4 regions of the Thermoanaerobacterium xylanolyticum LX-11 genome follow, and region 1 is predicted to be linked to each of the others. Evidence: riboswitches for the same ligand, from Rfam matches in the RefSeq annotation. Region 1 holds a riboswitch; each other region holds the start of a gene.
What was found. A riboswitch is a leader RNA that binds a small molecule or an ion and turns the genes downstream of it on or off. The one in region 1 is predicted to bind S-adenosylmethionine.

Region 1 (7,695 bases):
GTTAAAAGGAGGTAAATCTACATTTATCATCGTTGGCAATTGCACTGATTTGTGTGTGTATCAGACGGCGATTTCTATAAAGATGATTGCAAACGCCAATAATTTAAGTGCCAATGTGATTGTGCCTGAAAATTGTGTTGAGACTTACGATATAAGCGTAAAGACGGCGGAAAGGCTTAAAATAGTCCCGCATGATGGTGACTTAACACATACTATGTTTCTATACCACATGAAGCTTAATGGCATAAATATTGTCAAAGAACTGCTGGAAGAATAAAATAAAAAGTTTTAAAGAGCTCTTTAACGTATAAAGGGCTCTTTTTATTAATAAATATTTATAAGATATTTATATTTTATTTATCAGTTGTAATGCTCTTGTAATATTGATAATATATAATGGATTTATAGAAAAATGGCTATTTGAGATGATTGATGAAGAATTTTGTTACAAATTGCTTTTTATTGTGAGGGATCTTAGGAGGGGATTTCAGTGCCAAAGCCTTTAAATGAAAACGCAAGATACATGGCAGGACTTGACGGACTCCGTGCTTTAGCTGTGCTTGCTGTCATTGGATATCATCTTAATCTGACTTTTTTGCAGGGTGGTTTTTTTGGCGTCAGCATATTTTTTGTGTTATCAGGATACTTGATTACAAATATAATTGCATCGGAGTGGGAGAAAAACAATAAAGTTGATTTAAAAAATTTTTGGAAGCGCAGAATGTTGAGGCTATTTCCAGCTCTTTTTATTATGGTAATTGTAGTCGCTTCTTATGTTACGCTTTTCGATGCTTCAAGGCTTTCATCTATTAAAGGTGATGCCATAACAAGTTTGCTTTATGTCAACAATTGGTGGCTGATATTCCATAAAGTATCTTACTTTGCTAAGTTTGGACCACAATCGACGTTTGGCAATCTATGGTCACTGGCTGTTGAAGGACAGTTTTACCTCATTTGGCCGTTAGCATTGATTGCGGCATTTAAGTATATAAAGAAGAAAAAGTATATCTTTATTATCACTTTGCTGCTTTCTGTACTTTCTGCTTTAGTAATGGGCGTAATGTACACACCAGGCATGGATCCCAGCCGTGTATATTATGGCACTGATACCAGGGCTTTTGGGCTTCTTTTAGGATCGGCTTTAGCATTGATTCTTCCCAGCAATAAATTTTCCAGCAATGAAGCTAAAAGAAAAGTATTGATTTATGATGTGATTGGATTTTTGGCAATAGCTTTGATTTTTGCTATGCTTATGTACGTCAATCAATACGATTCTTTTGTATATAGAGGTGGCATGTATTTGCTATCTGCAATAACTGCTGTGGTGGTAGCTGTGTCAGCACATCCTAAAAGCTTTTTAGGGAAAATATTAGGATGCGCTCCATTAAGATGGTTGGGAGCAAGGTCGTACGGAGTATATCTTTGGTACTTTCCAGTGCTTATTTTGACGACACCGCCTGTAGATACAAAAGGCTTAAATCCTATTCGGGCGCTGCTACAGGTATTTATGATTATCGCTATTTCTGCTTTGTCATGGAAATACGTAGAGGATCCAATAAGACATGGCGCACTTAAAAAAATCATAAACGACTTAAAATCATTAAGATTTAAAAAAGGGAAAATATTACCTACACTTAAAACATCTGCTTTAGTTTCATTATCCGTATGTTTAATGGGCATTTTTATTGCCGGTATGAGTGGAATCATACCGGCCAACGCATCAGTTTCGTTAAATTCAGGTTCTGCAAATGGTGCTTCAGATTCACCATCTTATATAGAAAGCAGTAGCAATATAGGCAGTGATGTGCATGACTACAATGATAATCTGCCAGATAATAGGAGAGATGTTAAGTACTATCCGTATAAAGGCGGAAATCCCAGCTCAGCGGCATCAAATAACAGTGATTCTATAATTAGCCCTGTACAGGATGGAAAGGGTATAACCATAATAGGCGATTCGATATTGATAGATACAAAGCCTTACTTGGAAGAGATGCTGCCGGGAATCACGATTGATGGCAAAGTAGGAAGACAAATGTATCAAGCAAAAGATGTCGTGAAAAACCTCAAAGCGAAAGGAAAAATAGACACATTGATAGTTGAGTTGGGGACAAATGGGCCTTTCACTGAAGACCAGCTTTTATCGTTTTTAAAGAGCGCAGAGCCTGTAAAACGCGTAATATTGGTAAATGTCCGCGTCCCACGCCCTTGGGAAAGCATCGTCAATGAGACGTTGTCAAAAGTGTCTTCAGAATATCCACACACTACTTTAATTGATTGGTATAAAGCCAGCTATGGACATGATTCATTCTTTTCACCTGATGCGGTTCACTTAGAGCCCAGTGGTGCGAAGTATTTTGCTTCACTTATAGCAAATGAGGTAAAAGAAGACAACTAAAAATGATGTAAAAAGGCTGCATTTTGCAGCCTGTAATTATTCTAAGACTTTTCGAATCTCGTTTAGCTTTGAGCTATTTTTGTACTTCATGTATATATAGAAGGGTATGCCGCACATAAGCATTATAAATCCGTACATGACAGTCTCGGCTCCAGAGCCGTATATTGTCCACATGGCGTATGCAAAGCCTAAAAGCGGAACAATCGAATTCTTTATAAAGCCTAATACGCTGACGTTTTTGTCTCTTTTTATAAGAAGTATCATTTCAGATGCGGCTGTAAAAGCGTACACGGGCAAGAAAGATAAAGTTGCCAACAGTATTATAAAATTAAACGCGGAAACCAGAGATTTTGTGTAATTCATCAGCAACAAAAGATTTACAAGTACCGATCCTATAATCAATGATACGTGAGGAGTCTTGTACTTAGGATGTACTTTTGAAAAAACTTCTGGAAACAGGCCATCTTTCCCTGCCGCATAAGCCACACGAGCTGTAGATAAAAGCCATCCAACGGTTGTGCCAAGCACACTTACGACAGAGCCTACAATTATGACATTCGCAATGTTTTTCCCTAAGAACTGTTTGAGGATGTCTGCTATTGGAGAAGCACTTTTCGCAAGCTGGCTTTGCGGTATTGCACCCATTGCCGAGAGGTTTATGGCTAAGTACATTACTACCGCGATCAAAATTCCGAATATGGTGCTTAACTTTACGTTTTTTTCAGGGTTTTTGATTTCTTCAGCAGTAATTGAGGCTGTTTCAAGTCCTATAAATGCCCATAGTGTTGAAGTAGCTGCTGCAGACAAAGTATTCATGCCTTTTCCTGCAGGAAATAATGGCATCACATTGCTTGACTTGAAATGTACTGCTGATACGATTATGAAGAACAAAAAAAGACATACTTCAAAAACAGTTATAGTTGTTTGAGTTGAGCCAGCTCTTTTTACACCTATAATGTTAATTATTGTAAAAATCCATAATATAGCACTAGTGTATATAAAAGCGGCTAAATGACTTTGTGATAAAATCGGGAATAAGGCGCTTGAGTAACTGGCAACTGCGATAACGACGGCAGCGTTTCCGATCCATGAACCATTCCAGTATAACCACGCATTGATGAAACCTATAAAGTCTCCAAAAGCTAATTTTGAGTATTCATACGGGCCACCAGCTTTTGGAATTCTTGAACCTAAATTTGCAAATGACAATGCCAGCAATATTGATCCAATGCCTGTAACAAGCCATGCCAGTATTGTTGCGCCGGGACCTGATTTAGATGCAAGTGTAGCAGGAAGCATGAATATGCCGGAACCCATCATGTTACCTGTTACAAGTGCTGTGGCGATAAATAGGCCAATGTCTTTTTTAAGCTTTTGTGTTTTGTCCATATAGTACAATTCCTTTCTATAAGTTTTTGAAATAGCATAATTAAATTAGCACAGGAAAGTGAAAAAGTCAATGAATAATTTTGCAAAAATGATATAAAAAATGCAGGATATAAAATCGAGCTTTATAACCCGCATAAATAATATTTATTCAATTGAATTCACATCGTATGGTGTTTTTTGGTATACATAGTAATTTAACCAGTTAGAAAACAATAGATTTGCATGACTTCTCCATTTCACAATTGGCTCATTATTAGGGTCATCTCCTGGGAAATAGTTTTTTGGTATTTTTATAGGAATGCCTTTTTTTAAATCCCTTTCGTATTCGGATTTTAGCGTCAAAGGATCATATTCAGAGTGACCTGTCACAAATATCTGTCTGCCTGATTTTGAAGCTACTATGTATACGCCTGCTTCGTCGGATTCAGAAAGTATTTCAAGGTCATCTACAAGCTCTATATCTTCTTTTCTGACTTCCGTATATCTTGAATGGGGTGCATAAAATTCGTCGTCAAATCCCCTTAATAAGTCGACATTTTTCTTAGATACTCTATGCAAAAATACGCCAAACATTTTCTCTTTCAGAGGATATTTAGGAATGCCATAGTGATAATATAGACCTGCTTGAGCACCCCAGCAAATATGAAAAGTGGAAAATACATTGTGCTTGCTCCATTCCATTATTTCTTCAAGCTCATGCCAATAATCAACATCTGAAAAGTCCAAAGTTTCCACTGGTGCTCCGGTTATTATGAGACCGTCAAATTTTTCATGTTTTACGTCATCAAATGTTTTGTAAAAAGCTTCTAAATACTCTGGCGCAGTGTTTTTAGATTTGTGTGATGCTGCATAGAGAAATTTTAGATCAATTTGCAGTGGATTGTTGCTAAGTAGCCTTAATAGCTGTGTTTCTGTCACACTTTTTGTAGGCATCAAGTTTAAGATGGCGATCTTAAGAGGGCGAATATCTTGATGAATTGCCCTTTCTTCAGCCATTACGAATATATTTTCTTTAGCTAAAATATCGATGGCAGGTAGACCATTTGGTATATTGATGGGCATTTGCAAACCTCCTTCAATGTAAAAAATAAAACACCTCAGAGATGAGGCGTAGATAATCACATCTACTCATCTCCCAAAGCTATAAGCTTTGCAGGAATTAGCACCATTTTCATAAAATATGACGGTTGCCGGGTTTCACAGGGCCAGTCCCTCCACCACTCTTGATGAGTTTTGATTTACGATATTAAATTGTTAAAATAATTATATATTTATTGAAGTTTGATGTCAATAATATGAAGGACACTTTTCGCTAATTCTTATATTGACAATTGTTTGTTTATGAATAGCTTAAAATAATCCAATTTGTGGCTTTTATTTAGTATGTTTTGCAATTATAATTGAATTTAGAGGTGAAAGAAATGTATGATGTAATTATTGTTGGTGGAGGACCTGCAGGATCTACATTAGGAAGAAAGCTGTCTAAAGAAGGATATAAGGTATTGTTGATAGAAAAGCATGTTTTTCCGAGGTACAAAGCCTGCGGTGGCGGAATAACTAAAAGGTGTTACAAATTATTAGATATTGATATAAGCCAATGCGTAGAAGATATTACAAATGAAATCATTTTTAGATTTCCTAATGATAGAACAATAGCTTTGCAGACTGGTGAGCCCATAATATACCAAGTAGATAGGACTAAATTTGATAAATATTTAATAGATAAAGCAGCTTATCATGGGTGTGAAATATATGATGGTGAATTATTTTATGACTTTTATCAGCATGATAAGGGACTTGTCGTTGTGACAGACAGGGGTGAATATGAGACAAAGGTTTTAGTAGGTGCAGATGGAATAAACAGCAATGTGGCACATAAAGCAAACTTAATAAATGGCAAAAAAGGCATAGCACTTGAAGGTGAAGTATACGTGGATAATAGCTTAATCGATGGATTAAAAGGGAAAGTTGTGGTAGATTTCAATGCAATAAGATATGGGTATGGATGGGTATTCCCCAAAGGTGACAGATTGTCTATTGGTGTCGGGACTTTTTTAAACAAAGTTTCAGACATAAAAGAAATGCTATCTAAAATGATAGAGGAAAATGTGGACGGAAATATAAAAGACTGCAAAATTTACGGGCATCAGTTGTCGTTTCCTGATGGGAGCGATGGTGTATTTAACAACGATAAAATAATATTGATTGGAGATGCTACAAGGCTTGCTGATCCATTTACAGGCGAAGGAATATACAATGCTTTGCTTACTGCAGACATATCATTTGATGTTCTAAAAAAGCATTTCAGTGGAGAATGTGGATTGGATGAATACACTATTAGACTCAATAGAGAAGTTGTGCCAGATGTTGGTTGGGCATATAGATTAGCGCAATTTACTTACAATAACATGGATTTCATAGAAAAATCAGTAAGATATTTTCCTAATGTGCTATCATACTTTGTAGATATAATGATGGGTGATAATACATATAAGAATTTTAAATTAAAAGTTCCAATGTATTCACTGCGGGTAATGACTTCTAAGACGAAAATTAAAGTAGAAAAAAACGTGTCATGAAGTAATTGACTTTAAACTGTAGTTAAATTAAACTATTTATAGGTGATACCCCTTATGAGTATATGAAAGGAGAATTTAAATATGGGTTTGTTTGGTTCAAAAGGTGAGACTACAACGATTGATGTGAGAGGCATGTCATGCAACCATTGCAAAATGACTGTAGAGAAAGCATTAAAAGGTCTTGATGGAGTGTCAAAAGCGACAGTAGACTTGGATAAGGCCAATGCAACTGTAACATACGATCCTAAAAAAGTTACTATAGATGACATGAAAAAAGCGATTATTGACGCAGGATATGAAGCTTAATATTTTTATTTATGCTTAACCGCTAATGCGGTTATTTTTTATATTTAATGTATAATAAGTTTAAAAATGTTATTTACAAAAGGCTTTTTTTGCTATATAATTATTACATAAAATCCAATCGGAATAGTATAATTTAAAGGAGAGGATATAATGGCAAAGATTGCAAAAAACCTTACGGATTTAATAGGCAATACGCCGCTATTGGAATTATCAAACTACAATAAAGAAAATAATCTTGAAGCAAGGCTTATAGCAAAATTAGAGTACTTTAATCCATTAAGCAGCGTAAAGGACAGAATCGGATATGCTATGATTAAAGATGCAGAAGAAAAGGGGCTTATAAACAAAGACACTGTTATTATTGAGCCAACCAGTGGCAATACAGGAATAGCGCTGGCTTTTGTTGCAGCGGCTAAGAAATACAGATTAATATTGACTATGCCTGAGACTATGAGCATTGAAAGAAGAAATTTGCTTAAAGCGCTTGGTGCTGAAATAGTTTTGACTCCAGGGGCGGAAGGCATGTCTGGAGCTGTAAAAAAGGCTGAGGAGCTGGCAAAGCAGTACGGAAATGCATTTATACCGCAACAGTTCAAAAACCCTGTCAATCCAGAAATACATAGAAAGACAACAGCAGAAGAAATATGGAGAGACACTGATGGCAATGTGGATATATTTGTTGCAGGCATTGGCACAGGTGGGACAATTACAGGCGTTGGTGAGGTTTTAAAATCAAGGAAACCTGATGTAAAGATTGTAGCAGTTGAGCCTGCTGATTCTCCAGTTCTATCTGGTGGAAGACCTGGTCCACATAAGATACAAGGTATAGGCGCGGGATTTGTACCTGATGTCTTGAATAGAGAAATCATTGATGAGATATACCAGGTTAAGAATAATGAGGCATTTGAGACGTCAAGAGCATTGGCAAAATCTGAAGGATTATTAGTTGGAATATCATCAGGTGCAGCCGCATTTGCAGCGACTCAGATTGCAAAGAGGCCAGAAAATAAAGGCAAGACGATA
Region 2 (7,695 bases), 150 kb from region 1:
ATATCTTGGATTTGTTTGAATCTCTCATCATACCTTCAAAGCTTGTCAAATCAGGACTTTCACACAAAGACGCTATATCTGAGTTTGGAAAGTTATCTGGAATGGCTTATCCACTTGCATATATGCCTGCAGTTATAACAATGAGTTTGTCAGTGACAGTGCTTCCCGCTGTGTCAGAAGCGGCATCTTTAAAAAGATGGGATGTAGTAAGGCAGAGGATAAATCAAGCCATAGGATATACTACTATGATAGGCATACCAGCAACCGTATTGTTTTTGATGTTGCCTGATGAAATAGCTTCATTGCTTTACCCTAAAAGTCCTGGAGTAGGTTTGTTAGTTAAGGTAATAGCTGCAGGAAGCATTTTTGCATACCTGGAGTCTATAGTCACAAGCATATTGAATGGGCTTGGGATGCAAAACTTGGTTTTGAGAAATTCTGTCATCTGGACTACAATTTCTGTGATTGCCATGTATCTATTAGTTCCTATACCAAGTTTAAGGCTTTTCGGGTATATTTACGGCTTCATATTCGCTGATGCTTTTGTCTTCTTCTTAAATTTTAAAGCATTGGTTAAGATTACTAACTTAGAAATTGATTTTAACAATTGGTTCTTAAAACCGCTTATAGCTGCGCTTATAATGGGGATTTACGACACGATTATTTATTTTAATCTGGTTACAGCAGTAGCAAACGAATGGATTACAATGTCTATTACAGTATTATCAGGATTTTTAGTTTACATTGCATCATGTCAACTTATAAAGCTTCCATATTTAGAAGATTTAAATAGACTTATATTTTCAAGGAATAAATAATAAAAACCCGCTTTAAACGGGTTTTTTTAATGTTAAAAGGCAGGAACTATAGCGCCTTTGTATTTGTCTTCTATAAATTTCTTGACTTCATCAGAATTTAAGGCTTTTGCTAATTTTTGTATTGCTGGGTCATTTTGATTGTCTTGCCTTACAACTAACACATTAGCATAAGGAGAATTTTTGTCCTCCATAAAAATTGCATCCTTTAAAGGATTTAAGTTTGCCTCTAATGCAAAATTAGTGTTTATAATGGCCAAATCTACATCTTGAAGTGTCCTTGGAAGCTGAGGTGCTTCAAGCTCTACAATCTTTAAATGCTTTGGATTATCCACTATGTCTCTCGGGGTTTGTGTAAGACCATTTGGATCTTTTAACTTAATTAACCCTTCTTTTTGCAGTAAAAGCAGCGCTCTTCCTTCATTTGTAGCATCGTTTGGAACAGCCACTGTTGCACCGTCTTTTAGTTCATCTTTTGACTTAATCTTTTTTGAATATGCCCCCATCGGTTCTACATGCACTTTGACTAATGGCACCAATTTTACATTGTTTTTCTTCTCAAAGTCCTCAAGGTATGGAACGTGTTGGAAGAAATTTGCGTCGATTTGCTTGTCGACAAGTGCAGTATTTGGCGTCACATAGTCGGTAAATTCTTTTATTTCAAGGTCTACGCCTTCTTTTGCAAGAATAGGCTTTACTACATTAAGTATTTCTGCATGGGGGTTTGGTGTTGCACCAACGACTATCTTCGTCATTTTAGTAGAGCTATCTGTGTTTGAGTTTGCATTAGATGTAGTAGATACGTTATTTGATTTTGTGCATCCTGATAAGATAAATGCAAATGTCAATATGAGAGTGAGAAATAAAAATGATTTTTTCATCACATACCATCCTTTCATCTTTTATCAACTTTTTTTGCAAGATAATTTCCAATTCTTTGTACAATTTCTACAAAGATTATTAAGACTATGATTGTAGCTATAAGCACATCTGTCTGAAACCTTTGGTAGCCATATCTTATAGCCAGATCTCCTAAACCACCTCCTCCAATAGCACCTGCCATAGCAGAATACCCTAAAATATTTATAACCGTAAGAGTTATTCCCAATATAAGTGATGGTAATGATTCTGGAATCATGACTTTAAATATTATCTGTGGTATTGATGCACCGACAGATATAGATGCTTCAATGACACCCCAGTCTACTTCTTTAAGAGATGATTCTATGACTCTTGCAACAAATGGAGCTGCAGCAACTGACAATGGTACAATAGCAGCAGTAGGCCCTATAGTTGTGCCAACAATAAGCCTTGCCAATGGGAAGATTGCGATTATGAGGATTATGAACGGCACTGACCTCATGACATTAATTACAGTACCTAATATCTGATTTAACTTTAGGTTTTCCTTTATATGGCCTTTATCTGTTATGACGAGTATTATGCCGAGAGGCAGTCCTATGATTACTGAGAAAAGTGTTGAGAAAAATACCATGTACAAAGATTCCCAAAGAGGCTCCTCCATAAGTTGCCACAAGTTTAACAGATACTGCAATGTATTAGATGACACCATTTTTAAGCACCTCTATTCTAAGACCATTATTTTCTAAAAATTTTATCGCATCTTTTATGGAATTTTGTTCACCGCTTATTTTTATTAGGAGATTTCCTACTTGTGAGTTTTGCACTCTTTCGATATTTCCTGAAATGATATTCACTTCAACATCGAAATTTTTTATCATGTGAGATATGACAGGCTGGTTGCTGCTGCTGCCAAAAAACGATAATCTTAAGACTTCCTCGTTTGGGTTATCGTCATCAAGCAATATGTCTGGTGGAAGTTCAGCTATCATATCTTTTAAAAATCTTTTAGATGTTTCTGTTGAAGGGTTTGAAAAGATGTCTATTACATTTCCTTCCTCGATTATTCTGCCGTCTTCCAAAACTGCCACTTTGTCGCACAGATTTCTTATGACAGACATTTCGTGCGTTATTACCACGATTGTAATTCCATATTGCTTGTTTATGTCCTTTAAAAGATTTAAGATGGATTCTGTCGTTGTAGGGTCTAAAGCGGATGTGGCTTCATCAGATAGAATTATGTCTGGATTGTTTGCTAAAGCTCTTGCGATTCCTACCCGTTGTTTTTGCCCGCCAGATAGCTGTGCAGGGTATGCGTACTTTTTATCTTTTAAATCTACTACATCCAGCAATTCATCAACGCGCTTTTTTATGGCAGAATCGCTGACTTTCGAGATCTTAAGAGGAAATGCTATGTTCTCATACACTGTAGAGTTCATCAAAAGATTGAAATGCTGAAATATCATGCCAATCTTTTTTCTCATATTTCTCAGTTCTTTTGGCTTTAACTTTGTCATTTCTACGCCGTTTATCAGTATGCTGCCAGATGTAGGTTTTTCCAACATGTTGATGCACCTTATCAATGATGATTTCCCGGCACCGCTTAGACCCATTATGCCATAAATTTCACCATCGCTTATAGTTAAGTTGATGTCCTTTAAAGCTACTACATCTTTTCCGTTTGTGTTGTAAACTTTGCTTAAGTTTTTTATTTCGATCAAATCATTTCACCTTCTTTTCGCAAATTTAATTTAAAAAAGCAATAAAAAAAACCTCCAATGAAAGAGGTTTTGTCCTCTCTCATCTCTCAGCAATCGCTGCAGGAATTGGCACCATTGCACATACGTGCCGGTTGCCGGGTTTCATCGGGCCAGTCCCTCCACCTCTCTAGATAAGAGAATAATTTCGTTTTTAGTTGTTAAAATGATTATATAGGATGGATGTTGAAAAGTCAAGCAAAATTTTCATGCGACAATATTAAATTTTTGTCATAATAAATCTGACAGCGTGTTCACAAGTTTGTGTTGATTTAATTAATAAATTGATTATAATTAAGATGAAAGATAAGTTAACTTATTAATAATTTGTCATAGATGAAAGGACAAATATCTATGAAAGAGTTAAGTAGGCGCCAATTAGAAATCTTCAAAAAGGTTCTTTCAAAAGAAGTTTCCAGTTTGGACGATATCGTCATTTTGTACAAGTTAAGCAAAAGGACTGTTTACAGGGAAATAAATACAATAAATGAATATATAAAAGAATACAATTTGAGGCTTAAAAATGACGGTGGAGCATTAGTCTTAGAAGGAACTGATAATGATATCGAAAAATTCAAATTCGATGTAATAGGTTATAGGCCAAGCATTGACGCTGATAAAAGGCGAAAGCTGATACTGTCTGAGCTTTTGCAGATGAAAGAACCTGTAAAACTTGAGTACTTCGCTAAAGAATACAATGTGACTACCGCAACAATAAGCTATGACATTAAAGAGATCGATAAATGGCTAAACAAGCAAAATGTTACAATTGTAACTAAGCCTGGTGTTGGCATATACGTAAAAGGCGATGAAAACAATATAAGAAGGGCTATTATAAATTTTTTGTATGACAATGTAGAGACAAAAGACCTAATTGAGTTTTTAAATAAGGGGTACAATAATATAAACAAACTTAGTGAAGACATAAATGACAGGCTGCTTAGGCTTATAGACTATGATACGGTTTTAAAGATAGAGAAGGCTATACAAAAATTGGAGAAATCCCTTAATTACGAATTAGCAGAAAGCTCGTACATGGGGCTTACAGTGCATCTGGCATTGGCGCTAAAAAGAATAAAAGAAGGCGAAAAGATAAAAATAGGTAATGAAAGCCTTTATGAGCTTAAAAAGTCGGATGAGTTCGAATTTGCAGAAATGCTTGCCAGGTTTTTGGAAGAAGAATTCGACATTTCTATTCCGGAAGATGAAATCGGTTATATAACGATTCATCTACAAGGAGCAAGGTACAGGGCAAATACCGAAGACGTAAATGACGAGCTGCTAAATGAAATACTGCAGGAAATGATCAGCGTTGCAGAAGATGAATTTGGCACTGACTTCAAAGATGATATGATGCTTTTAAGCGGTTTAAAGACGCACCTAAGGCCTACTATCTTTAGACTTCGCATGGGTCTTGCGATTAGAAACCCGCTTATAAATGACATTAAAGAACGGTACAGCAGTTTATTTGAAAAATGTATATCTATTGCAAATGTGATTAAAGACAAGCTTAATGTTGATGTGCCTGATGATGAGATAGGATATATTGCGATGCATTTTGGCGCATCCATAGCAAGAAAAAGCGATATGACGAAAAGGCACAATATTTTAGTCGTGTGTGCCAGCGGCATAGGGACATCGAGGATGCTTCTATCTAAGCTCCAGATGTTTCCACAATTAAACATTGTAGATACGGTTTCCAGTTTGAGGGTTAAAGACTTTAAAGATAGAGATGATATTGATTTGATAGTGTCTACAATTCCGCTGGACATAAAGGGCAAAGAGACTGTAATAGTCAATCCGTTGCTTTTAGATGAAGACGTAAAAAAGCTGAAAGACGCTTTAAATACAGATTTTATAATGGACTTTTCAGAGAAAAAAGTCAAAGTCATAGGCGACAGATACAAAGAATTAGAACACATTGCGTGGTATGGCAAAAGGATAATTGAGCTGTGCGATTCCCTTAAGCTTAAAGATGTGTATGGCAAAAACTCAAAAGCTATCATAGATTCTCTCTTAGAAGATTTTGCTGGTAATGATGGAATTAATAATGAGAAGATAAAGCAGATAGAAGATAAGCTTTTGGGAAGAGAAAGCCTTGGAAAGATAATACTTCCAGGGAAAGGATTTGTAATCTACCACTGTACAGCATCTGATTTGGTGGAGCCAATCCTCGTCTTTGGAAAACTGAGAAGCGATGTTAAGATGAAAAATTTGATTAACGAATATGAAATTATAAAGACGGCTTTCCTAATGGTTGCACCAGATGGCGACAAGATGTGGATAGAGATACTTGGCGATTTAAGTGTTTCGTTCATTGAAAGTAAAGACTTGGTAAAAAATCTCAATGAGGTTGACAAAATTGATGAGGCGAAGGAAATTGTCAAGAAGGCCTTGATGGATAAGTATTACGATGAAATAAAAAGAAATCTTGTAGGTGATTAAAATGTTTAGTATTTCGGTAAAACAGCGAAAAATTTTCTATATGATGCTGTCTTTGGTGTGGATTGCAACTGCTGTGTATTCTATGATAAATGATACATTTGCACATGGCTTAGAGATTCTTTTGTTTGGTGCATTTTTCATTGCGGGAATTGCGCTTATACAAGCGTACATGATAAGAATGCTTAAATTGTATGACAAAAATTTAAAAAATGAAATAAAAAAGAAAAATAAAAAAAGGAGGTAATTTACTATGGCTATACATGGTGTTATATTATGCAGTTGGGGCGCTACATCAAGTGCATTAGCAAAAAAAGTGACTGATGAAGCAAAAAAGCAAGGTTTAGATGTGACAGTAGATGCAGGAGGCACAGGTGAATTTAAGAAAAAAGCTGAAGAATACGATGTTGCTCTTTTAGAGCCGCAGGTAAGGCATTTAAAGAAGGAAGTTGAGACGATAGCTGAAAAGTTTGGCATTCCTGTCGACATCGTTGATATGCAGGCTTTTGCACTTATGGATGCAAAAAAGATATTGAATCAGATTATCGAGCTTGCTAAGAAAAATGGAAAAGATGCATAGGAGGTAATGTAAATGAACGAAAGACTTACTAACAATTGGTTTATGAAATGGATGGAGTCATCTTTGATGCCTGTACTGGCAAGGATTGCTCAAAATGTCATACTTCAATCTATAAGAGATGCTTTTTCAAGTTTCGCATTGCCAGTTATATTGACAGGTTCACTGTTTTTGATAATAGCTAATCCACCACTTGCAGAAGGTGCAAATTGGGGCCCTATTGTGGCATGGGCAAATGCTATTAAGCCTATTGCTGGTCAGTTGATGATTCCTTTCAATTTATCATTTGGCATCATGGCTTTGATGGTTGCATTTGGTACAGCTTACAGTTTGGCTACTCGCTGGGATCTTGATGAAGCAATGACAGGTATTATTTCCATGTTAGCATTTTTAGTTACAACATTCCCAGCATCAGATGTTACAAAAGTAAGCTTCGGTGATGTTTTAAATTACCTTGGTGGACAAGGTTTGTTTGTAGCTATAATAATAGGCGTATTGACAGCAGTTGTGGTTAGATTCTTCAATAAGCAAGGTCTTGTAATTAAGATGCCTGAAGCCGTTCCACCTTATGTTGTAAGAAGCTTTATGGCACTTGTACCGATGTTTGTCATGGTAGTATCGGCCTGGATAGTAGAGTGGATTGTATGGGCTAACTTCAAAGTCACATTGCCACAGTTGGTAATTGAGTTATTTAAGCCGCTTGTTGCAGCATCAAATAGCTATTGGGCAGCTTTAGCTGAGATAATCCTTATGATGCTTTTGTGGTCACTTGGAATCCATGGCATGAATGTCGTATCGTCTATAGCATATCCTTTCTGGATGAGTCAGCTTGCTGCAAATGTAAAGGCATTAAATGCACATCAACCTATGACAGGTATTGTTACAGAGCCATTCTTCCACATGTTCACACACCTTGGTGGTTCTGGTACAACATGGCCTCTTGTCATAATGTTCTTGTTCTCAGCATCAAAACAGCTTAAGACGATAGGTACAGCAGAGCTTATCCCTGCTATATTTAATATAAATGAACCGCTCATCTTCAGTGCTCCAATAGTTTTGAACCCTATATTGATGATACCATTTATAATTGCACCTGCAGCGGTTGTCACGATAAACTATATCGCATTCCATTTCCACTTAGTAACAGGACCATTGTATCAGCTTCCATTTACAGTTCCTGTATTTATAGGAGGTTTCATATCAAGTGGTCTTGACTGGAGAGGACCAATTTTGCAGCTTGTAA
Region 3 (7,695 bases), 1.2 Mb from region 1:
CACCTATTCCCGATAATGAATGGCAATTTATTTTCACATTCAAAGCATATTTTGCCTTCTTTTATGACTTTGCCGCAAAGCAAACAATTTGTCTTTGGCGGAAAAAGTAAATCAAGAAAAATCATAGTGCATCCTTCCGTCCATCTATTTAACTTTTATATCGGCATATTTTAAAATTTATTTAACTTTCGTGAAATTAATCAATTTTCTTCCACCATGAATTTAAGGACTTTCATAAGTTTAGGTAAAAGCCCTGAGTACCTCTTTGATATAAGATTATTGTCGATCATACTTTTTAAGTATTTTTCTTGGCCAACTATTACCACAAGCTTTTTAGCCCTCGTAACAGCCGTATACAGAAGGTTTCTGGTAAGAAGCATAGGCGGTCCAAAGCTCATAGGCATGATGACAGCCGGAAATTCACTTCCTTGGCTTTTGTGGACAGTCACACAGTAAGAAAGGCTTAACTCATCTATATCTGCAAAATCGTAAACAACCCGCTTATCATCATCAAATAAAACAGTAAGCTCCTGTGAATCATTATCGATAGACTCTATGATACCCATATCACCATTAAAGACGCCTTCACCTTTTTCGTCTCCTTTTGTCCACTTCATCTTGTAGTTGTTTTTCATCTGCATCACCTTGTCTCCTACTCTGAAAGTAAAATCTTTCATCTGCCTCTCATCCAATCCCTTTTTCGAAGGATTTAAGCACCTTTGCAGTTCATTGTTCATGTTTATTACACCTATCAAGCCTTTTCTCGTGGGGCTTAAAACTTGAATATCTGTAAAAGGGTTAAATCCATACGCTTCAGGCAACCGCCTTTTACATAAATCCAATATAATATTTAAAATTTCGTCTTGTGATGAAGCATTTATAAAGAAAAAGTCATTTTCTTTATCATTTAACACAGGGTACTCTCCATTGTTTATCTTGTGGGCATTTACTACTATCAAACTTTCCTTCCCTTGCCTGTATATCTTATTAAGCCTTATAACTTTTACCAAGCCGCTATCTATGATGTCTCTAAGCACATTGCCAGCTCCAACAGACGGAAGCTGATCCACATCTCCAACAAGTATCAATCTTGAGCTTAACGGAATAGCTTTAAGAAGAGCATTCATAAGCAATATGTCTATCATCGAAGCCTCGTCTACTATTATGACATCTTCTGTCAATGGGTTTTTATCATCCTTTCCAAACCCTCGTCCTTCTTCTTCAGTGTATGAATACTCTAAAAGGCGATGTATCGTCTTAGCTTCAAAACCTGTAGCTTCAGTCATCCTCTTTGCAGCTCTTCCTGTAGGTGCAGTTAATGCTACCGATTTTTTAAATTTTTTAAAAAGCTTTATAATGAAATTTATTATGGTGGTCTTTCCCGTCCCAGGTCCACCTGTTATGACGAGAATTGAGTTCTTGACAGATTCTAAAACTGCAACACGCTGATTGTCTGCAAGATGAATTCCCATATCTGATTCTATCTTCGATATTTCACTTTCAATATCAATATCCTCAGGCTTTACATCTGTCAGCGTCATGTTTAAAATCTTATCTGCGGTGTTGTTTTCAGCTACAAAATACGGTATATAATACACGCCGTGAGAGCCATCTTCAAATGTCTCAAACTTCACTTTTTCGCTTTGTGCCAGAAGAACCAACGAATCATAAACTTCTTCTTCTGATACTTCAAGAAGTTTTGCTGCTTCTTTAAGCAAAAGTTCAAGTGGCACATACGTATGGCCATTTGATGCATATTGTATCAAAACGTACTTTGTGCCAGATGAAATCCTATAGCTGGAATGCAAGTCAACACCCATTGCTCGAGCTATCTTATCAGCCGTCCTAAAGCCAATCCCAAAAATTTCATCCGATAGTCTGTACGGATTCTGCTTTATGAGTTCTATAGAATCATCGCCGTATTGCCTATATATTTTAATTGCATTTGTGGTAGAAATGCCATAACCTTGTAAAAAAACCATCACGTCCCTCAATGTCTTCTGCTGCTCATAAGATTCTGATATCATCTTTACTCTTTCTTCGCCTATTCCAGGTATATCCAATAATTTTTCTGGATGAGATTCTATAATGTTTAGAGAATCGACGCCGAATTTTGAGACAATCTTTTTCGCCATGACAGGACCTATACCTCTAATGAGTCCAGATGATAAAAACCTCTCCATCCCATACAACGTTGACGGCGCTATCGTCTCATACTTCGAAACTTTCACCTGTTCCCCATAGTCAGGATGCGTCATCCATTCACCTTCAACTTTAAGCGTCTCACCTATTCCAACAAAAGGCATATATCCTACAACGGTGATAGTGTCATTTTTCGAATTAAGTTCTAATACAGCATACCCATTTTGTTCATTTTTAAAAATTATCTCCTCAACTGTACCTATTATTTCAACCATATCTATCCCTACTTTTTTATTTTCTATCTTTAATTGTATATTATTTTCATATACATTTGAAGCACATATCATATTTTCTCGATTTTATACTTTATATTTACAATTTCTTCGTACAAAAGGGCTATATCTGCTTTAGTTGCTGGAAGGTTGTACATGGATCTGTCGCTTTCAAAATTTAATGGACTTAAATTTGCAAAAAAAGTCTTTATCATTGCAGCATTTCTCAAATGTTTTTCAATTGTCGATTTCTTTTGATATACTTTTATCTTGATGTTGCCAACATTTACAATGCAATACGTAGAATGCTCCTCAATCTCATTTATTTTCTCATAGCACACATATCCGTAAGATACATCCTTTGCTACTTTTGGAATCCTCGATTTTAACTGTACAAGCGTAAAGTTGCCAGCTAAAGGAATTGGAAAATTATTTTTTATGCCAAGGCTTTTGGCGTACTTTTCTTTCATGGCACTTAAATCTACAGCATACTTTTTCAAAGTCCTCTTTAGACAACTTTTGACACTGGATTTTATACGCAATACATCGCCATTTAAGTCTATTAATTCTGTTCCATCACCGTAATCATCAAGATAACAAGGCAATATGGCAATGTACACATCAGGTATATCAAAATTCTTCATCTCCATTACTCCTTTACGAACTAATGTTTGTACATATTATATATTATAACAACTTTAAAGTCAATATATGGATAAAATTTTAAATAATTTTTCTGAATTTTTTTTTTTTTTTTTTTTTTTTTTTTTTTTTTTTTTTTTTTGAATTTTATTACAATGCATGAAATTATTGACTACTCCAAAGAATTATAATATAATATTAATTGTCGAAAAAAGGGGAAAAATGAGATGAATTATGATGAAGAAAAACTGATGTCGCATCTTTTGATTTCGCTAAGAAACTACCATTACGAAACGTACAAGCACAGCATCAGAGTCGCAAAATTGTCATACAATGTAGCGAACATGATGCGACTTAACATGAAGGAAAAAATAGCAATATATAAGGGTGCATTACTGCATGATATAGGCAAAGTGATGATTCCAATTAATATTCTTGCAAAACCAGACAAACTTACAGAATTAGAATACGACGTCATGAAATTGCATCCCATATACGGCGCCGATATACTTGAAGCCTTGACCCCACTTTCATACTTGACGTCTACTGTGCTATATCATCATGAAAGGCTTGATGGGACAGGTTATCCTTATGGTTTAAAAATCATTCCATTTGGTGCACAGATTGTAGCAGTGTGTGATTCTTTCGACGCAATGACAAACGATAGACAGTATAGAAAAGCCAAAAGTGCTATTGAAGCGATACAGGATTTGAGAGAGTGCGATGCAAAATACAATCAGATGCTTGTTTCAGCATTAGAAAACGTGATTAAAACAAATGCAAAAGTTTTTGGAAAAAATAGAGAAAGCAATGGAATAGCCATCTAATTTATGCTATAATAAAAGTAGCGGAGCGTACAATTTTTATAAAAACTGCGGCTATAAATATACATAAACGCCGCAAAGCCCGGAGTTTCCTCCGGGCTTTAAAATTATTATTTATTAAAAGCAAGTTTTTTCAATATTTCAGCTCTGTCAGTTCTCTCCCATGTAAGGTCAAGATCTGTTCGGCCAAAATGTCCATACGCTGCAACTTGTCTATAAATAGGCCTTCTTAAATCAAGATCTCTTATGATAGCAGCAGGTCTTAAATCAAATACCTTTTTGACTATTTCAGATATCTCTTCATCAGATATCTTTCCAGTGCCAAAAGTATCTACATTGACTTCTAATGGTGTAGCTACGCCTATAGCATATGCCAATTGAACTTCACACTTTTCAGCAAGTCCAGCAGCTACAATGTTTTTCGCTACATACCGTGCAGCGTACGCAGCAGATCTGTCAACTTTCGACGGGTCTTTGCCAGAAAAAGCACCACCGCCATGTCTTGCATATCCACCATAAGTGTCGACTATTATCTTCCTTCCTGTAAGGCCACTGTCCCCTTGCGGTCCACCAACTACGAATCTTCCTGTCGGATTTACATATATCTTCGTATCTTCATCAATAAGCTCTGGTGGAACGATAGGTTTTATTACATACTCTTTTACATCATTTTCAATCTTATCATGATCAACGTCTGGCGAGTGTTGTGTAGATACGACGATTGAATCAACTCTTTTTGGTACGTCATCAACGTACTCAATCGTCACCTGTGTCTTGCCATCAGGTCTTAGATAATCTAAAGTGCCATTTTTCCTTACCTCTGCTAATCTGCGAGCAAGTCTATGGGCTAATGATATTGGAAGAGGCATAAGTTCAGGCGTCTCTGTACATGCGTATCCAAACATCATACCTTGGTCTCCAGCACCTTGTTCTTCCAGCTCATCGTGGGAGATGCCTTTTTTAACTTCCAGAGCCTTATCAACTCCCAATGCTATATCTGGAGACTGTTCATCTATTGATGTAAGCACAGAGCATGTGTCAGCATCAAAACCGTATTTTGCCCGCGTATACCCTATCTCTTCTATAACCTTTCTTGCAATTTTGGGTATGTCAACGTAGCACTTTGTGGATATTTCGCCCATTACCAATACCATACCTGTCGTGACAGCAGTCTCACAAGCTACCCTTGCATAAGGATCATTTTTTAGGATCTCATCTACAATAGCATCAGATATCTGATCGCAAATTTTATCTGGATGTCCTTCAGTAACTGATTCTGAAGTAAAATACTTTTTCATCTGTATCCTCCTTTTTAAATCACATAAAAGACCTAAAACAAAATAAAACCTCTCCAAAAGAAGAGGCACATCCACCCTCATCTTTCAGAAGCAAACTTCTGCGAGAATTAGCACCTTGTCTTAAGACAGGTTGCCGGGCTTCATAGGGCTCTTCCCTCCACCTCTCTTGATAAGAGTTTCACTTATTTAACTTAAAATATAATATCACAGTACAAAAAATAAGTCAATTAAAAATTAAAAAGTGCTTGATGACAATCAAGCACTTTAAAGTTAATATATGATAATGAAGGGGTTTTATGCCTTTTAGAATACAACAAACTTATCTCTTGGTGCTCCACATACTGGACATTTTTCTGGAGCTGTATCAATTGCCGTATACCCGCAAACTGGGCAAATATACACTTTAGATATAGCTATGTCTTCATTTTTAAGTGCCGCTGCTTTTGCATCTGTATACATCTTAGCATGTAACTTCTCAGCTTCAAGAGCATAGTTGAAGCTTTTATCTGCAGATTTCTCCTCCTGCAGATCTGCTACAGCTTTATATGCTGGATACATTTCTTCTACTTCAAACGTCTCACCTGCTATTGCCTTGTCAAGATTTGCTACTGTGTCTTTCACTTCGCCTAATGTCTTGTAGTGATTTGTAGCATGAACTAATTCGGCGTAAGATATAGCTCTAAAAAGCTTTGCTATGTTTGGCTTACCCTCCTTTTCAGCAACATCAGCAAAAATTTGATACCTCATGTGAGCCTGGCTTTCACCTGCGTATGCATCGCTTAGATTTTTTGTCGTCATTTCTCTCATTTCAAAATCTCCTCCTTCTTTAATCTAATACTTTGTCCCCTGGTTTCCAACCTACAGGGCAAGCATGACCTGTTTGAAGTGCATTAAGCACTCTCAATATTTCATCGACATTTCTGCCGATTACTGGCTCATGTACAACTTCGTAATCAACATTTCCCTCAGGATTAATGATGAATGCAGCTCTCAATGCTATACCAGCATCTTCAATAAGTATTCCATACTGCTTTGTGACTTCTTTGTTGTAATCAGATAAAAGCGGAAAATCAACACCACCAAGACTATCTATCCATGCCTTGTGCGAGTAAACGCTATCTGTGTTAATACCTAATAACTCAGCATTGAGCTTGTCAAATTCAGGTTTCATCCTGTTAAACTCAGGTATTTCTGTTGAACATACTGACGAAAAGTCAAGTGGATAAAAGAAAAGTACTACCCATTTACCTTTATAATCGCTTAAGGATATTTGACCTTTTGTGCTGTCTAACTTAAATTCAGGAGCTTTCTTACCTACCAATGACATATGTACCCACCTCTCATCTATTTCTAATTAATCATCACATCGGATAAACTATTAATATTTTATTTCTATTAATAACTATTTTCCCTTCACAAGTATTATTATACATCAATTATTTTTTATGTCAATAGGATTTGGAAAATATTTTATCGATGTCTTTGAAAATCGTTACGATGAGGAAATATTGAAAGGCAAAATAAAAAAAGGCCACTTAGCCTTGTATCCATGGTGGAGGGAGATGGATTCGAACCATCGAAGGCACCAGCCAACAGATTTACAGTCTGCCCCCTTTAGCCACTTGGGTATCCCTCCATGATTATTTTATTTTAATGTGAGAAAAATCTTCACAAATAGAAATGGTGGTCGCAATAGGGCTCGAACCTATGACCCCCTGCTTGTAAGGCAGGTGCTCTCCCAGCTGAGCTATACGACCAATCATGGTCGGGGTGGAGGGACTCGAACCCCCGACCCCATGCTCCCAAAGCACGTGCGCTACCAACTGCGCTACACCCCGGTGTCTTGCGACATATTTGATTATAGTTGAAATCTATCAATTTCACAAGATTTATTATTCCTCATTTTAGCCGGTTTCCATAAGTTAATTTGGTATTTTTTCGATATCTTTCGCTTATACTCCATTTATCTTTTATAATCATTATACGCAATTTAGGCAATAATAATATCAGTTTTTATTTTTATTTTATGAAATTGTAACACGGCTGTAATATACAAAAGGTACAATATGGTTATATGCTATGGAAAATTTATCAACAGCGCTAAATTGCCGAAGATAAGTTTTAAAGAACAATTGCTAAATACATAGGAGGGATTTTCTTGAAGTACCGAAAAGCTATAAGCATGTGTATATCTTTAATAATTATTTTTTCATCGATTTTTATGAATGGTATTGCTGCAGATGCTTACACTGTAATAACTTCAAATGAAAGCCAGCAAATATTAAGCAAAGGTGTTACAGAAAAGAATATTACATATTTTACGACAGATGGTTTTATCAATATCAATGTTTTGGATGTGGACTTAAGCGACAGTAACACATCAATATCCACCATTTTTAATCCATCTGGTTTTAAAGACAGAATGGATGTAGAAGACATGGCAAATGGCAACGGTGCTATAGCCGCAGTAAATGGCGATTTTTTTGACACTAAGCAAGGGTTTATCGTAGGAGCATC
Region 4 (7,695 bases), 1.2 Mb from region 1:
AGCATGAAGAAATGCCGTGTGCCTTTGCTGCTAACATGATGTTTTCTGTTGCCGCCGATCCGTCTTCCAGATGATGTCTATTGTCTTTCTCGCAATATACTACGACGCATGCTGCCGCATCTTTTATAAATTTGCCGTATGTAGCCTTCTCTGATATAAACTTTAGAGTCTCTTTATCAGTGACAACCACAAAATGCCATGGTTGAGCGTTGTTTCCTGATGGAGCTAATCTTCCGCAGTCGATGATGTCCTCTAAAATATTTTTTGGTATCGGTTTATCTTCAAAAGTTCTAACAGATCTTCTTTGTTTTAATACTTCTATTGCATCCATTTAAAACACCTCCATCTATATTATAACCACTATAAAATTAATTTCAAAATTTAACGAAATGTTTATTGACGGTAAACTATCATTATGCAAAAATAATAATTAAAGAAAAGATAAGGGGGGAGATGAGATTATGTCAAGGCTTAAATACATTGTTGAGCTTAAAGAATACTATGGTTCAGATTTAAAAAGAATAAATCACGCATTGAAAGTGCTTAATTATGCTGATAGAATTGCTTATGGTGAGCATATTGCAGATGAAAAAACGAAAAAGGTTATATACATAAGCGCAATTTTGCACGATATTGGTATCAAAAAGGCTGAGGAAAAGTACGGTAGTTCATCCGGCAAATATCAGGAAATAGAAGGACCGCCGATTGCAAGAGAGATAATGCTAAAAAATAATGAAGATGAGGATATTATAGATAGAGTTGCATACATTATAGGTGGACACCATACGGCGTCTAAAAATGATGGGATTGATTTTCAGATAATATGGGAATCAGATCTTTTAGTCAACATCGAAGAAGACGAATTGTACGAGGATAAAGAAAATGTGGCAAATATTATTGAGAAAAATTTCAAGACACATACAGGCAAGATGATTGCAAACGATATGTTTCTCAGCTAAAGCTTGATAATATGTATCATATGGTATAAAATATGAGATGTAAAAAAAGATTGGAGGTTTACATATGACAAATGTATTGAACTTTGATTATTCAAATGCGCTAAATTTTGTCAATGAGCACGAAATATCATATCTTGAGAAGCAAGCGCTTCTATCATTAGATATGGTGCTTAATAAGACAGCCCAGGGAAGCGATTTCCTTGGATGGGTTGATTTGCCTAAAGATTATGACAAGGAAGAATTTGCTCGCATTAAAAAAGCTGCAGAGAAGATAAAATCAGATTCAGATGTACTTGTGGTTATCGGTATTGGTGGTTCATATTTAGGTGCAAGAGCAGCGATTGAGATGCTTACACACTCATTTTACAATGTTTTACCGCAATCTGTTAGAAAAGCGCCAGAGATATACTTTGCAGGAAACAGCATAAGCTCTACATATCTTCAAGATTTATTAGAAATATTAGAAGGAAAAGATGTTTCTATAAATGTAATATCGAAATCTGGCACTACTACAGAACCAGCTATAGCTTTTAGAGTTTTCAGAGATTTCCTGGAGAAAAAATACGGAAAAGAAGAAGCAAAGTCAAGGATATATGTTACGACGGATAGAGCGAAAGGTGCCCTTAAAAAACTGGCTGATGAAGAAGGATATGAGACATTTGTGATTCCTGATGATGTAGGTGGAAGATACTCGGTTTTAACGGCTGTAGGTCTGCTTCCTATAGCGGCTTCAGGTATAGATATCGATGAAATGATGAAAGGTGCGTACGATGCATCTATAGTCTTCAAAAAGCCGTATATCAAAGAAAATTTAAGTATGCAGTATGCTATTGTAAGAAATGCTCTTTACAGAAAAGGTAAATCTGTTGAAATTTTAGTCAACTATGAGCCAAGACTTCACTATTTTTCAGAGTGGTGGAAACAGCTTTTTGGTGAAAGTGAAGGAAAAGATCATAAAGGTATTTATCCGGCATCAGTGGATTTTTCAACAGATTTACACTCAATGGGACAATTTATTCAAGATGGTAGCAGGATAATATTTGAGACTGTCATAAATGTTGAAAAGCCACTTAAAGAAATAACGATAAATGAAGACAAGGATAATGTAGACGGGCTTAATTTCTTGACGGGTAAGACAGTTGATTTCGTAAACAAGAAAGCTTTCGAAGGGACAGTGCTTGCTCACAATGACGGCGGAGTGCCTAACCTAATTGTGAATGTGCCTGAGATATCAGCTTACAATTTTGGATACCTTGTATACTTCTTTGAGATGGCTTGTGGAATAAGCGGGTATTTAAATGGCGTCAATCCGTTTGATCAACCAGGTGTTGAAGCGTACAAGAAAAACATGTTTGCACTTTTAGGCAAACCTGGTTATGAAAAAGAAAAAGAGGAATTGGAAAAAAGACTAAAAAGATAGTTATGAAAGATATGCCGATTGGCATATCTTTTTTTGTCAGAAAGGTTTTGTGTATAATATAATATGTGAGAATTGTTTTTGGATGGTGATGAAATGGAAGTAGGCATATCTACGGCTTGTTTTTATCCTGAATTTCTTACTGAGAAGACAATACCGATAATAGCTGAAATAGGCATAAAAAATGTGGAAGTTTTTTTGGAATCTTACAGCGAATATGATGAAGATTATTGCAAAGCTATGAGGGATGATTTAGATAGATACGGCATTGAAGTTAATTCAGTACATGCGATAGGAACTCAATTTGAACCGCAGCTTTTTTCAGCAACTGAAAGGCAAAGGAACGATGCCTCAAAGATGCTCATTAAAGTCTTGAAAGCAGCAAAGATACTTAAGGCAAAGATTTACGTTTTTCACGGACCTGCCGTTAAAAAGGACACGACGCCTAATATTGATTTTGACAAGATTGCGAAATATGTGGATTATATAGCTGATACATCAGGAGAATATGGGATTAAATTTTCTTGGGAAAATGTCTATTGGTGCTGGTTTTCGTATCCGGAATTTGCTACATCAATAAAACAGTCTGTGAAAAGCAGAAATGTTTATTTCACCTTAGATATAAAGCAGGCGATGAAAAGCAAGGAAGACCCATTTGAATACTTAAAATCAATGGGTGATAAACTTATCAATGTTCATTTATGCGATTACGATGATTGGGGCAATCTGTACCTTCCAGGCAGAGGAACATTTGATTTTGCAAAGCTTAATAGAGAGTTAAAAAAATTGGATTACACTGGATCTATTATAATGGAAATCTACAGAAACAACTATAAAGATATTGATGATTTAAAAGAAGGCATTGAATACCTAAAAAGCATCTTTGAAAGATAAAGATAAGGGAGTAAACCCTTATCCTTTAAGCTTTACCGGGTACCATTTGCTTTATTCCGCTTGAATCTAGGGCGATGCCATAGCCATATGCCAGCGTAGAGAAATTCAGTTCGGCTTGTTGTAATGGTATGCCTTTAATAGTGACGTTTTTAAGCTCACCCGTACCTACACCTCTTTTAGCACATTGAAACAAGTAGTTGACGCCTTGAGGCATAAGTCCGAACATTCTGGCACCTACTGTATCTGTTGCTACAGGATCTGTTCCTGCTATTATCATGTTTGCATTGATAGGCTTTCCTTCTGATGGCCCTGTGCCTATCATCGCTTCTTGACCGCTTAATATTGTAAGATCTATAGATATTTTTTCAACCATGGCCCTTATGAAATTGTGAAGGTCATCGTGTATGCCTAAATTTTTTTTGGGAAATCCATGTATTTCTGCGGGAGGCCAGCTTAAAGCTATGTTTTTGATTCCAAGCGATACTGTAGCTTCTTCGTGCATTTTCATTTGAGTGAATGAAATTAGTACATCCATTTTTTCATAAAGTTCATTTACTTTTGTGGATTTTAAAAGACAGTCGTCCAGCAGCAATTCTACGTAAGGGCCATAATTTAAATCTACAAATTCGATGCCTTCTTCTGAAATGACTTTATCAAATCCATTGTCAGATAAAACTTTAGGTGTAGGATCTCCACCAGAGCCAGCGGCAATAACAATCCTGCCAGGATTTTTGGATTTTACGTATCTTATAAGGGCTCTCAACGTATCTGGTCCTACTATCGTACCGCTTTGAGGAGGCTTGCTTTTAACGAAATTCGGCGTTATTACAACGGTATTGCCTGCTTCGATTAGATTTTGCAAAGGTAATAAGTTTAAAGCGGTATTTAAGTTTTGTATCTCATCAGGGCCAGATGCTATTGCTACTACTGGTTCTACAATTTTTCTGTACCTCATAAAATCACCTCATATATATGATTTGCATTTTATCAAAAATTAAAATATCTAAGCAAAAAGCCTAAGTAATTTTAACATTTCAACAAATATTTCATTGACAATTGTACCAGAGGACGGTATCATATAATTTAATAAATTAATATAGTAAACTCTTATCAAGAGTAGCGGAGGGACTGGCCCTATGAAGCTCGGCAACCGGATATCACGGTGCCAATTCCAGCAGCATATCGCTGAAAGATGGGAGCAAAAATATCTCTTCTTTTGGCGAAGAGTTTTTTTATTTTAAGGAGGGGCCGTTTTGCAAAATTCTGAAAATTTGTGTCAAAAGCTTAAAAATAAGCAATTTGTCATAACTGTGGAGATATCGACGCCAAAAGGAGCTGATATTTCAAATTCTATTGAAGAAGCGAAAAAATTATATGGAATAGCAGATGCTTTAAATATAACTGATTGTCCTATGGCAAATATGAGAATGAGCCCTATTGCATTGGCGCATCTTTTGCAAAATCATCTAAACATAGAAACCATATTTCACTTAACATGTAGGGACAGAAATCTTATTGGTCTTCAAGCAGAGCTTTTGGGTGCATATGCTCTTGGAGTTAGAAATATCCTTGCCCTTACAGGAGACGATCCAAAGCGAGGTGATGTGCCACAGGCAACAGGCGTGTACGACGTAGATTCTGTAGGTCTTGTGAAGATAGCAAAGTCGCTAAATGATGGATTTGATTACAGTGGAAATAAATTAGAATCATCTACAAATTTCTGCATAGGAACAACAGCAAATCCAAATGATTTAAGACCTGAATCAATAGAAAAATTAAAGACGAAAATAGAAAGTGGAGCATCTTTCATACAGACTCAGCCTGTTTACGATGAGGAGATTTTATACGGATTTCTTGATGCTGTAAAGCAATTTGATATTCCAGTTTTAGTAGGGGTACTACCCCTTAAAAGCTATAAGATGGCTTTAAACTTGAACGAAAAGGTGCCTGGCATCGAGATACCTGAAAAAATAATAGACAGGTTAAAAGACGGTGAAAAAGGTGAAGGGATAAAAATTGCAATAGAATTTATAAACAAGATAAAAGATAAAGTAGGTGGTGTTCATATTATGCCACTTGGCAAGACAGATATAGTTGTTGACATTGTAAATGGCGTAAAGAACATGAGACAAAATGATATAGAAGAAGTATTGTAGTCATCATAAGGAGATGTTGCAATTGGATATTTTTAAGAATTTAAAGAATAGCATAATCGTCTTTGACGGAGCAATGGGCACTATGCTTCAGAAAAAAGGACTTAAAACAGGAGAATGCCCAGAATATTACAATCTTTTACATCCAGATATTGTGTACGAAATCCACAAGTCGTATATAGATGCAGGGGCAGATGTTATTGAGACAAATACATTTGGCGCTAATAGGATAAAATTAAGATCCTACAATCTTTCGGATAAATTGCCTGAAATAGTCAAAAGTGCAGTGCAGATAGCCAGAAAAGCTGCTGGTGATAAAGCTGTTGCTCTTTCTATGGGACCTATTGGCGAACTGATGGAGCCTTTTGGCAAGCTGACATTTGACGAGGCTTATAATGCTTTTGCAGAGGTTGCTGTAGAAGGGGAAAAAGCCGGTGCCGATTTGGCGCTTATTGAGACTATGTCAGATATATTAGAAGCGAAGGCGGCTATTCTCGCTGTAAAGGAAAATGCTAATTTAAAGGTAATTTGTACCATGACGTTTCAAGAAGATGGAAGGACGCTTATGGGGACAGACCCTGTTACAGCAGTAGTAAGTCTTCAAGGGCTTGGCCTTGATGCCATAGGTGTCAATTGCTCTACGGGACCTGACATGATGGCAGACATAGTGAAGAAGATGGCTGAAGTTTCAAGGATACCAATTTTGGCGCAGCCAAATGCAGGAATGCCTCATTTAGAGGATGGATTGACTCTTTACGACATTACGAAAGAGAAATTTGCCGTCGAGACAAAAAAGCTTTTAGAATGTGGAGCATCTATTGTTGGTGGTTGTTGTGGGACAACTCCAGAATTTATTAAGCTTTTGAAAGCTGAGATACATGACACAGAGAAAAAAACTGCCGTGAAAGAATACACAGCAGTTTCATCAAATACAAAGACTGTTTTCATAGGTAGCGATTATCCTGTGTGTGTAATCGGCGAAAGGATAAATCCTACAGGAAAGAAGAAATTAAGTGCAGCTATCAAAGAAGGAAATTTTAATCTGATCTACGACGAAGCTGTATCGCAGGAAAAGCTTGGGGCAAGCGTACTTGACGTGAATATCGGTGTGCCTGGTATAAACGAAGAGGAATTGATGCCTAGAATCGTTTCACAGGTACAGAACATCGTCAACGTACCATTGCAGATAGACAGTAGCAATGTAAGGGCGATTGAAAAAGCAGTTAGGATAGTCAGAGGTAAGCCTATTATAAATTCTGTCAGTGCAAAAGAGAAAAGTTTACAAGAAGTGTTGCCTATTGTCAAAAAATACGGTACAAGTGTTATAGGACTTACAATAAGTGATGATGGTCTTCCTAAAGATGCAGATGAAAGACTTAGAAACGCTGAGAAGATTGTAAAAGCTGCTTTAGAGTATGGAATACCAAAGGAGGATATAATAATTGATTGTATTGCTCTTACAGTGTCATCTGAGCAGACAGCAGCAATTGAAACATTAAAAGCCATCAAACTTGTTAAGTCTAAGCTTGGAGTAAGTACGGTCATAGGACTTAGCAATGTATCTTATGGATTGCCTGAGCGGCAACTTATAAATACTGCATTTCTTGCGATGGCGATATCATACGGTTTAGATGCTGTTATAGTCAATCCAAATGATAAGATAACAATGGATATATTGAATGCTTCGATGGTCTTATCATCAAGGGATAAAAGATGCGAAAGATACATAAATACATATAAGAAAGATGATGGGATAAATAAGACATCAGTATTATCTGTAGAGAAAAAAACAGATAGTAATGCAAGAGAGGTGCTTTACAGAGATATATTAGAAGGCAAAAAGGCTGATATAGATAGATTAGTGTTGGAAATACTTAATGAAGGCGTAGAACCATTAAGCATAGTAGACAATACGATAATACCTGCACTTAAAGATGTAGGAGATAAGTATGACAAAGGGATATATTTTCTTCCACAGCTTTTAAATTCTGCTGAAGTTGTTGAAAGTGCTTTTAAGGTTTTAAAGGAAAAAATGCCTAAAGGGATGGGCTCAAAGGGTAAAATAATACTGGCAACAGTTGAAGGCGATATACACGATATAGGTAAAAATATAGTAAAAGTGTTGCTTGAAAATTATGGCTATGAAGTTATAGATCTTGGAAAGGATGTCAAACCGTCTAAAATTGCAGATGAAGTTAAGAGGACAAATGCGAAACTGATAGGGCTTAGCGCCCTGATGACAACTACGCTAAATAATATGGAAAAGACCATT

Region 2: linked by a shared signal. The riboswitch ahead of THEXY_RS03725 (methionine ABC transporter ATP-binding protein) and the one ahead of metA (homoserine O-acetyltransferase MetA) in region 1 are both predicted to bind S-adenosylmethionine.
Region 3: linked by a shared signal. The riboswitch ahead of metK (methionine adenosyltransferase) and the one ahead of metA (homoserine O-acetyltransferase MetA) in region 1 are both predicted to bind S-adenosylmethionine.
Region 4: linked by a shared signal. The riboswitch ahead of THEXY_RS09365 (methylenetetrahydrofolate reductase) and the one ahead of metA (homoserine O-acetyltransferase MetA) in region 1 are both predicted to bind S-adenosylmethionine.

What each region holds. Positions count from the first base shown of each region.
Region 1 is NC_015555.1:613,141-620,835, forward strand. Features, by position in the region: gene THEXY_RS03060 (cysteine hydrolase family protein) at 1-277, shown strand, start outside; gene THEXY_RS03065 (acyltransferase family protein) at 491-2,398, shown strand; gene THEXY_RS03070 (APC family permease) at 2,435-3,787, opposite strand; gene metA (homoserine O-acetyltransferase MetA) at 3,932-4,849, opposite strand; SAM riboswitch class I at 4,913-5,020, opposite strand; gene THEXY_RS03080 (geranylgeranyl reductase family protein) at 5,209-6,366, shown strand; gene THEXY_RS03085 (copper ion binding protein) at 6,448-6,672, shown strand; gene cysK (cysteine synthase A) at 6,823-7,695, shown strand, end outside.
Region 2 is NC_015555.1:761,312-769,006, forward strand. Features, by position in the region: gene spoVB (stage V sporulation protein B) at 1-818, shown strand, start outside; gene THEXY_RS03715 (MetQ/NlpA family ABC transporter substrate-binding protein) at 851-1,696, opposite strand; gene THEXY_RS03720 (methionine ABC transporter permease) at 1,711-2,388, opposite strand; gene THEXY_RS03725 (methionine ABC transporter ATP-binding protein) at 2,375-3,397, opposite strand; SAM riboswitch class I at 3,474-3,574, opposite strand; gene THEXY_RS03730 (BglG family transcription antiterminator) at 3,788-5,878, shown strand; gene THEXY_RS03735 (hypothetical protein) at 5,880-6,122, shown strand; gene THEXY_RS03740 (PTS sugar transporter subunit IIB) at 6,129-6,455, shown strand; gene THEXY_RS03745 (PTS sugar transporter subunit IIC) at 6,468-7,695, shown strand, end outside.
Region 3 is NC_015555.1:1,967,329-1,975,023, forward strand. Features, by position in the region: gene THEXY_RS09630 (ComFC family protein) at 1-125, opposite strand, end outside; gene recD2 (SF1B family DNA helicase RecD2) at 201-2,417, opposite strand; gene THEXY_RS09640 (hypothetical protein) at 2,486-3,058, opposite strand; gene THEXY_RS09645 (HD-GYP domain-containing protein) at 3,284-3,883, shown strand; gene metK (methionine adenosyltransferase) at 3,991-5,178, opposite strand; SAM riboswitch class I at 5,253-5,354, opposite strand; gene THEXY_RS09655 (rubrerythrin family protein) at 5,482-5,985, opposite strand; gene THEXY_RS09660 (peroxiredoxin) at 6,005-6,505, opposite strand; tRNA gene THEXY_RS09665 (tRNA-Tyr) at 6,729-6,814, opposite strand; tRNA gene THEXY_RS09670 (tRNA-Val) at 6,860-6,935, opposite strand; tRNA gene THEXY_RS09675 (tRNA-Pro) at 6,941-7,016, opposite strand; gene THEXY_RS09680 (phosphodiester glycosidase family protein) at 7,337-7,695, shown strand, end outside.
Region 4 is NC_015555.1:1,912,433-1,920,127, reverse strand. Features, by position in the region: gene THEXY_RS09390 (nitroreductase family protein) at 1-331, opposite strand, end outside; gene THEXY_RS09385 (HD domain-containing protein) at 462-959, shown strand; gene THEXY_RS09380 (glucose-6-phosphate isomerase) at 1,024-2,379, shown strand; gene THEXY_RS09375 (sugar phosphate isomerase/epimerase family protein) at 2,473-3,270, shown strand; gene THEXY_RS09370 (DUF362 domain-containing protein) at 3,296-4,225, opposite strand; SAM riboswitch class I at 4,375-4,469, shown strand; gene THEXY_RS09365 (methylenetetrahydrofolate reductase) at 4,524-5,426, shown strand; gene THEXY_RS09360 (homocysteine S-methyltransferase family protein) at 5,440-7,695, shown strand, end outside.